3 regions of the Pseudoalteromonas sp. HL-AS2 genome follow, and region 1 is predicted to be linked to each of the others. Evidence: predicted binding sites of a transcription regulator. Region 1 holds the regulator's gene; each other region holds the start of a gene.
The links. Region 1 encodes sigma-54, which starts transcription at its own class of promoters, with help from an activator protein. Its sites were predicted from a motif close to GTTGGCACGNNNNTNGNNT; they were not measured.

Region 1 (3,185 bases):
CACCCCTTTATTAGTAACTAGGATTGATCCAAAATAACTTGGTATAACGCTTCATCAGACTTTGCCGCACGCAATTGCTTACAAAACTCTTTATCGTTTAGTTTATCAGCTATTGTGGCTAGTGTTTTCAAGTGCTGCTGGTTATCGCCATCGGGCACTATAAGCGCAACAAAAATATCAACTGGACGATTATCAATTGCATCAAAATTAATAGCGGTTTCGCTTATTAAAATTAAGGCAAGAGGCTCTTGTGCCCCGCTCATACGGCCATGTGGAATTGCTATTCCTCGGCCAATACCGGTACTACCTAGCTTTTCTCTTGCCAATAAAGCAGTGAGAATATCTTGCTGAGGTAAATACGGCATTTTTTTATGCGCGAGTTCACTGATGAATTCTAAAATTCTTTTTTTACTATTAAAAAGGACCACAGCTTTGCTGCAGTCCTGGCATATAAGTGAGCTTAATTTCATAGTGTTAGTGTCGAGCAAACTTCTCTTTGTGTTTAATTACTTGACGATCGAGTTTGTCAATCAACGAGTCAATGGCAGCGTACATATCTTGGTGTTCGGTCGATGCAAATAGCTCAGCGCCACTTACAAAAATTGTTGCTTCAGCTTTTTGACTTAATTTTTCTACATCGAGAATAACATGCACATTAGTTATGTGATCTGAGTGTCTTTGCAGCTTTGCAAATTTATTATTTACATAGTCTCTTAATGAGTCTGTAATGTCTACATGACGACCAGTTAAGTTTAGTTGCATCAGCATTTTCCTCTTTGTTGTACGTCTTAAATCAAGCTTTTACGTTGATTCGACGGGGGAATAGCCAGAGATTCGCGATATTTTGCAATTGTCCGTCTAGCTACTTTAATTCCTTGCTCAGCCAATATATCTGCAATCTTGCTATCACTCAATGGTTTGGCTAAGTTTTCTGCAGCTATCAACTTTTTAATCAAGGCACGTATGGCAGTTGATGAACATTCGCCACCATTTTCGGTGCTTACATGGCTTGAAAAAAAGTACTTAAGCTCAAAAATGCCACGTGGAGTGTGCATATATTTTTGCGTAGTGACCCGTGAAATAGTCGACTCGTGCATTTCAACTATTTCGGCAACATCGTTTAAAACCATAGGTTTCATGGCTTCTGGGCCATGTTCAAAAAACGCTTGTTGCTGCTTAACAATACAATTAGTTACTTTCAGGAGGGTTTCGTTTCTACTTTCTAGGCTTTTAATAAACCATTTAGCTTCTTGTAAGTGCGAGCGAATAAATTGGCTGTCACCGCTGGATTTTACTGTACGAGACATAGCCGCATATTGGCTGTTAACACGTATTTTTGGCATGCTATCTGGGTTTAGCTCTACCACCCAGCGGCCTTTTATTTTTTTAACAGACACGTCAGGTATAACGTATTCAGACTCTTCTCTGACAATAGTATCCGCAGGCTTAGGGTTAAGCGTATGAATAAGTGTCATTATTTCTTTAAGCTCTTCTTCTTTGAGCTTAGTTTTTTTCATTAACGTACGATAGTCGCGAGCAGCGAGTAAATCGATATGATCAGTTAACACCATTTTTGTTTCGTTAATATAAGGGGTGTCTTTATCAAATTGATTTAATTGAATGCATAAGCATTCTTGCAAGCTGCGAGCTGCAATACCAACAGGATCAAATAATTGAATGCGCTTTAGCACTGCTTCTATTTCATCTAGTTCTACTTCGTGTTCGTCATCACTTTCTTGATTAAAGCTTGCTAAAAGGTCTTCGCAACTGAGGGTTAAAATACCAGAGTCATCTACGGCTTCAACGATAGCTATGGCAATAGCTTCGTCGGTAGGGCTAAAAGGGGTGAGCTGTAATTGCCACATTAAGTATTCATGCAGGGTTTCGGTTGATGCACCTTGATAAATAGATTCATCTTCAGGCATTGGCCCTGATGAAGAGGCAGGCGCTGCGCTCATATATTCATCCCATGATACATCCATGGCCATGTCGTCGCTTATGGTGTCTTTATTTAGTGCTTCACCGCTATCTTGCTCATACTCGCTTGGGGTGTCGTCAGCAGAGGCGCTAACAGTAATGTCATCTGCTTTTTGCTCGTTTTTACCTGCTGATTCTTCCGTGTAATCTTGTTCATCAACTTCAAGTAATGGGTTGCTATCAAGTGCTTCTTGTATTTCTTGCTGGAGATCCAAGGTACTAAGCTGCAATAAGCGAATAGCCTGTTGCAGTTGCGGAGTCATTGTAAGTTGCTGGCCCATGCGCAGCTGTAATGATTGCCTCATTTATCTCTAACAATCCTTATAAATTGATATGATTAATCTTAGCAGATGCTTATAGTAATAACATAAATATTACAGTTTGAACTGCTCGCCTAAATAAACATCACGTACTGTTTTATCGTTTAATACAAATTCAGGAGTACCAGATGCAATTAGCTCCCCATGAGAAACAATGTAGGCTTTTTCACAAACATCAAGGGTTTCCCTTACATTGTGGTCGGTAATTAGTACGCCAATACCACGATTTTTAAGGTGTTCTATAATTTTTTTAATATCGAGTACTGAAATGGGATCCACGCCAGCAAAGGGCTCATCAAGCAATATAAATTTAGGATCTGCAGCTAAAGCACGTGCTATTTCTACGCGGCGACGTTCACCACCAGATAGCGCCATACCTAAGCTGTCGCGAATATGTTGCAGGCTAAATTCGTCCAATAAACTATTTAGGGTTTCTTCCCTGGCTTGTTTATTTAGTTGCTTACGCGTTTCTAAAATAGCCATTAAATTTTGATACACAGTGAGCTTTCTAAAAATAGAAGATTCTTGTGGTAAATAACCAATACCTAAACGAGCACGGCTGTGCATAGGAAGTAAGGTAATATCGTTATCATCAATTAATATTTTACCTTTGTCGCTAGGTACTAAGCCTACAATCATGTAAAAGGTAGTGGTTTTACCTGCGCCATTTGGGCCAAGTAAACCAACAATGCTGCCAGCTTTTACTTCAAGTCCTACATTTTTAACAACTTCACGGCCTTTATAGCTTTTTGCTAATAGCTCTGCTTTTAATGTACTCATGGCTGACCTTTATTGAGTTTTTGTTCTTTTTTTACGTCTACAGGCACTAAAATAGTGTGTACCCGATCAGTTGAGTTTTCATCTTTTTCAGCACTTATAAGCTGTTGC
Region 2 (3,185 bases), 1.1 Mb from region 1:
ATTTCTCACTAGAGCTATAAGCTCTCTGAAGGGCCGTTGGAGACTACAACGTTGATAGGCAAGATGTGGAAGTGCTGTGAGGCATTAAGCTAACTTGTACTAATTACCCGTGAGGCTTAACCATACAACGCCAAACGCGTTTTATGTGACAGTTCAAGCAAGAAGTTAATATTGCTAAAGTAGATATTTACGCAAAGACTTAAAAAATATTATCAGATATTTTCCAAATTCAGTTAATTTGTAGTGATATGAATTAACGCCCTAATTTGCTTGGTAACAATAGCGTTTTGGACCCACCTGACCCCATGCCGAACTCAGTAGTGAAACGAAACAGCGCCGATGATAGTGTAGCATTTGCTATGTGAAAGTAGGACATTGCCAGGCTCCAAATTGTAAAAAGCCCGACTAGAAATAGTCGGGCTTTTTTACGTCTGCAGAAAAGTGAAGTGTGAGTGGCTGAACTTTGAACGCTGACGTTTTCAATATAAATGGTATCTATATTTTTTGCTTATTCTGATATAATAATGTTTGAATTTAGCGCAGATACGCCTGATTTTATATTCTAAAACACCCCTTTTGATTGTTCCCTATGGTGTAGTTATTTATTAATAATAGATCTAAATGTGTGTAAATAAGCAAAAAAGAGATATTTAAATTGAACGAAATGTACTTAAACTTATATAGCACGGTGTACCAATGAAACCACTCGATAGACGCTTTTCTGTAGCCCCAATGTTGGATTGGACTGATCGTCATTGTCGTACTTTTCATCGTAAAATGACTAAGCATACAGTGTTGTACACGGAAATGATCACCACGGGTGCTATTTTGTTTGGCCGAGGCGACTACCTACACTTTAATCAACACGAAGGGCCTGTTGCATTGCAGCTGGGTGGCTCTGATCCACAGGCTCTTGCACAATGTGCAAAGCTTGCGGGTGAGCGTGGTTATGACGAAATTAACTTAAACGTAGGTTGCCCGTCAGATCGCGTGCAGAATGGTCGTTTCGGTGCTTGTTTAATGGGTGAGCCGCAATTGGTTGCTGACTGTGTGGCGGCAATGAAAGCAGAAGTAAATATACCTGTTACGGTTAAAACGCGCATTGGTATTGATGAGCAAGACTCGTATGAGTTTTTGTGTGCACTTATAGAAACGTCGCATAATGTTGGTTGTGATGATTTTATTATTCATGCTCGTAAAGCTTGGTTAAAGGGGTTAAGCCCTAAAGAAAACCGAGAGGTACCGCCGCTTGATTATCCACGTGTTTATCAGTTGAAAAAAGATTATCCACAACTCGATTTAAGTCTTAATGGTGGTGTTAAAACAATTGAACAAAGTTTAGAGCATTTACAGCATATTGATGGTGTGATGATTGGTAGAGAAGCGTATAGCAACCCATTTATACTCAATGAAGTGGATGAAAAGATTTATGGTGATATCGCTAACACGCAATCTCGTCATGATGTCGTGCGCTCTATGTATAGTTATATTGAAGACGAAATGCGCTTAGGGGCTAACTTTTGGCATGTTGCTCGTCATATGCTGGGGATTTTTCAGGGGCAGCCTGGTGCCCGTGGATTTAGGCGTCATCTGTCTGAAAATGGCCATGGAAAACAAGCCGACTTATCGGTAATGGATAAAGCTTTGAGTTTTGTACCTGAATAATCAGCTAAGTGAATAATTTAATAAATGAATAAATACAGCCATCTTCGGATGGCTTTTTTGATCCTAAAAAATAGTCAAAAGTTTAGTTTATTGGCTAATTACACTTAATCATATTCAGTTAAAAGTAACTTTAATTTATAAATTATAAGTTTAAGTTTCTGAATTTAATGTGTTTTACTGTTTATATTATTACTTGGCATAACTCTTGGAATCTAATTTGTGTAATCACTTAAAAAGTTAACAGGAGAATCTCATGGGAATATTTAATCGCGTAACCGATATTGTTCAAGCAAATATAGTGTCGATATTAGACAAGGCAGAAGATCCAGAAAAATTACTTAATTTAATGCTCAGCGAGATGCAAGATGCACTTACTGAGTGTCGCATTACGACAGCGGCTTTGTTGTGCGAAGAAAAAACACTTAAACGTCAAATTGAAAATAAAAATAACAATTTAGTATATTGGCAGGATAAAGCTGAGCTAGCAATAGAGAGAGGTCGAGATGATTTAGCAAAATCAGCTTTGCTTGAAAAACAAACCATTAGTAACACAGTTGTAGCAAAGCAGCTGCAACTAGAAACGCTGCAGCAATCAATAACTAAAATGACAGCGGATTGTCAGCGTTTGCAACAAAGAATAGCCGAGGCTAAAGCCAAGCAAACACAGTTAGTACAGCGGCACAATATAGTGGCTGCAAGGGGGCAAATAAATAGCCAATTACAAAGTGAAAAAGTTGCACATGCACTCTCTCGATTTGAGAAAGTAGAGCAGCGCGTAGAAGGTATTGAAGCACAGGTAGAAGCGTACGAGCTTACTGATTCAGAAAATACTATAGCTGCACAAATAGACGCTTTGGTGAAAAACGAACAAGTAGATGCAGAATTAGCTCGCTTAAAAGCTGATTTAAAAACTAACTTAAAACAGAGTGCTTAAGGAGATAATTATGAATAGTTTTAACAGCAAACGTGGTTGGTACAAAGATCCACTTGATAAAAAAATATCTGGTGTGTGCAGTGGTTTAGCACAGCGATTAGATTTACCTGTGTGGTCAACACGACTTGTCACTATTTTATTATTTTTGAGTTTTCCGTTTGCAATTGCACTAGGTTATTTTATTGCGCATTGCTGCCTAGAAGAAAAAGCAATTTAAGCTAATTTACATTTAGATTGAATTAAGGAGAGCTAAATGAAAGCGTTAGCCGTATGTATAATTGTTTATTTACTATTTTTTACTGATGTTGTCTCTGCGGTGCACTTTGATACTTGGCAATTACCGCTTTGGATTGCAGATACAAGTTGGACTGGGCTTGAGCTAATAGGAGCTTTAGCGGCTATTATTATTTTTGTAGCTGTTGCAGTACTAATAACGATAGGATTAGTTGGCGCAGCAGCAGTTGCATTAGTCGGAACTGTATTGGCATTTTTATTTGGATCGCTGATGATTGCTTGGCCGTTACTATTTATTGCGGTACTTTGCTGGTTAGTAGCTGATAACAAAAAAGTAGCATCTTAACTCCAA
Region 3 (3,185 bases), 1.4 Mb from region 1:
AGTCTTGTTCCCATAAAGGTACTTCAAAACTCATATCTACGGCTTCTCGTACAAAGGGAACTGTTACTACTTCTAGGGCATCGCCGCGCTGTATATCAAAGCCAACACCACCTTGTAATAAACGTCGAATATTTGACAGTGCCTCAACCGAGCGCGGGGTCATGGTGGTTTCACCGTTTTCGCCCACTGTTGGCAAATAATCAACCGCTACCGATACACTAATTCTGCGAATCGTGCCGCTTTGTTGGCGCTTATGCGAAATAGTAGTATCGAGCTCATAGTTACGCGTGGCTTCTTTATGCGTACGACTCGGTGAAGTAGCACTTCCTGCGCCGCCTTGGCCTGCTACTTCTGGAATATCTGAATTTACCGGAGGCTGATTACTTAACGCGCCAGGAATACCCACAGCTAAGCCGCCTATGTTGTTTTCCTCAAACGTGGTTTCGCTTCTTACCGCTGGTAGGTCTGGGTTATAACGTTTTTGCGTTTCTTCTAATGAGCTAAAGTCCATACTCAAATCAACTTGCGCAGTGTAATTACTCAAACCAACAATAGGGATTAAAATGCTATCAATTTTTTCTAGGTATTCTTGCTCGCGCTTACGCTCTAGGTCGTACTCTTTACGAGAACGCGCAGAAAGTGAGCTTTGTGAGCCCGAATTTAATAAACGGCCATTTTGATCGGTAACCGTTACACGTGCAGGCTCTAATCCTTGCACTGCTGAGGCTATCATATCCACCACAGAGTCTACTTCTTCGCTGTTAAGCGAGCGTCCGCGTTTAAGCGTAAGTACGACCGTTGCTGATGGTTTTTTCTCTCTGCGGGCAAATACGTTTTCTTTTGGAATAGCTAACAGCACCTTGGCGCGAGTGATGTTATTTAGCTCTTCTATAGTGCGGGCAAGTTGTTGCTCTCGGCCATGCTTTAGGCGCTCGCGCTCTAAGCGCTGGCTTACACCAAAGCCCATGTCTTGCATTATTATGTCTGAACCAGAAGTAGGACCTTGATCCAAGCCTTCGCGAGTCATTAGTAATTTTATATTTTGGTATTCGCTTTCATCAACCGACACTACATTGCCATCTAGTTGATAATCTATTTTTTGCGCATCTAAAAAATCAAGCGTTTGAATTAGCTCTTCGGTGGGCATTTTACCTAATGGGCGCATATCTGGCTGACGTGCCCAAATAATCACAAAAATGGCAATTGCCAAACAAATCGCCAGTGCAATAATAAGGGTAACTTGACGCAATACATCAACACCGCTTAACGCACTTAAATAGCCCGACTTTTGTTCTTGTTGATCGTCACTATCGCTTTGCTCAATACCGCCACTAGCAAGTGCAAGATCTGTAGATTGATTAGATTGCGCCACAATTATTCTCCACTACCTGATTAAACAGGCATATTCATGATTTCTTTGTAAGCTTCAACAAGTTTATTACGCACTTGTACGGTCGCTTCAAATGCAACAGAAGACTTTTGCGAAGCAATCATTGCCTCAGCAAGCGATACGCTTCTGTCGCCCATTTCAACCGCTTTTACTTTTTGACCTGTGTCTTGCTGTAACTCATGCACAGTATTGAGCGCATTGCTAAGCATATCGCCAAATTGTGCTGATGACGTAGACTGAACTTGCGTAGGCAATTTATTAATTTGATTATTACGGCCCGCTTCTAAGGCCATTGATTGCATTTCTTGAAATACAGCGCTATTTTGAATTTTCATTATTTGTCTCTAACAATGCAGTTAACTCTTAAGGTTAATAAAGCACAAAACGTGCCACATAAATAAAGCTTTAAATACATGGTGTTACAGTTGGTTTTTACTTAGTCAGAGTTTTGACAGCCCTAAATTCAAGGTGTTGAATTTAGGGCTTTTTTGAAGGTTATGCAGGAAGTGAAATACCTAAGTCGCGCATTTGCGCTAGTTTATAACGTAAAGTTCGCGGGCTAATACCCAAAGTTTCAGCTACGTCTTTACGCTTGCCTTGGCAACGCGCAAGTGTTTCTAAAATAATTCGATGCTCTTTATCTTTAAGCTCATCTTTATAACTGCCTGTATCTTGAGCGAGTAAATCTGATTTTTGCTCATTCGGTGTTTGATCATCAAGCTTTTCATCACCCGACTTTTCGTCATTAATAACGGCTGTTGTTTTACTATCGTAATAGGCACTAGTTAACGCACTTTCACTAATTGCTGGCTCTACTACAAAGTTACTTGGGGCTAAATTTTCAATAAAAATAGCTTGCTCACTTATGCTGTTGCCACTGCGCAGTATAAGCGCACGCTGAATTACGTTATCAAGCTCACGCACATTACCTGGCCATGTATGGCTAAGGAGCTTTTGCTCAGCTTGCTTATCTAAAATAGCCAGCGGCTGCTTAGCTTTTATTAAATGGCGTTCAATTAAATGCTTTGCCAACACAATAATATCGCCAGGGCGCTCGCATAATGGCCGCCACATAAGCGGAAAAACGTTAAGGCGATAATATAAATCTTCCCTAAACTGATTATTTGCAACCGCTTGTTTTAAATCGCGATTACTGGTTGCGAGTATGCGTACATCCAGCGTAATGGTTTTACGACTCCCTAAGCGTTCAACTTCGCGCTCTTGTAATACACGCAGTAGTTTAACTTGTAAGCCTAAATCCATTTCGGTAATTTCATCAAGTAAAATTGTACCGCCCTGTGCTTGCTCAAACTTACCTGGGCATGCCTGAATCGCGCCAGTAAACGCGCCTTTTTCGTAGCCAAATAATGTTGCTTCTAGCATGTTTTCAGGAATAGCTGCACAGTTAATAGCCACAAAAGGCTTTGCTGCACGCGCTGATTTATCATGAATAAACCGCGCTAATACTTCTTTACCCGAGCCACTTGGTCCCAGCACCATAACACTGGCGTCTGATTTAGCTACCCTGCTTGCAAGCTCCAACAATTGAATACTCGTTGGATCGGCAACAATAGGGCCGTCGGTTTCTTTGGGTTTTTCGGGCAAATAGCGGCTCACCATATTTAATAGCACCTCGGGTGCAAATGGTTTGGCCATATAATCAATCGCGCCTAAGCGCATCGCCTCTACCGCATCGTCAATAGTTGCGTAGGCGGTCATCATTAATACCGGTAAATCGGGGTAATTTAATTTAATACTGCGCAGTAAATCTAGGCCGCTCATAGCGCCCATTTGC

Region 2: RB215_RS02610 (PspA/IM30 family protein) is a predicted target of sigma-54. The motif match lies at 1,858-1,876, and genes of this name have one in related genera.
Region 3: fliE (flagellar hook-basal body complex protein FliE) is a predicted target of sigma-54. The motif match lies at 1,766-1,784, and genes of this name have one in related genera.

What each region holds. Positions count from the first base shown of each region.
Region 1 covers NZ_CP133571.1:2,664,536-2,667,720, reverse strand. The annotation lists gene ptsN (PTS IIA-like nitrogen regulatory protein PtsN) at 18-470, opposite strand; gene hpf (ribosome hibernation promoting factor) at 475-762, opposite strand; gene RB215_RS12430 (RNA polymerase factor sigma-54) at 789-2,282, opposite strand; gene lptB (LPS export ABC transporter ATP-binding protein) at 2,352-3,077, opposite strand; gene lptA (lipopolysaccharide transport periplasmic protein LptA) at 3,074-3,185, opposite strand, start outside.
Region 2 covers NZ_CP133571.1:551,845-555,029, forward strand. The annotation lists rRNA gene RB215_RS02595 (23S ribosomal RNA) at 1-124, shown strand, start outside; rRNA gene rrf (5S ribosomal RNA) at 270-384, shown strand; gene dusA (tRNA dihydrouridine(20/20a) synthase DusA) at 733-1,665, shown strand; gene RB215_RS02610 (PspA/IM30 family protein) at 1,919-2,599, shown strand; gene RB215_RS02615 (PspC domain-containing protein) at 2,610-2,816, shown strand; gene RB215_RS02620 (hypothetical protein) at 2,853-3,179, shown strand.
Region 3 covers NZ_CP133571.1:855,897-859,081, reverse strand. The annotation lists gene fliF (flagellar basal-body MS-ring/collar protein FliF) at 1-1,372, opposite strand, end outside; gene fliE (flagellar hook-basal body complex protein FliE) at 1,393-1,725, opposite strand; gene RB215_RS04035 (sigma-54 dependent transcriptional regulator) at 1,886-3,185, opposite strand, start outside.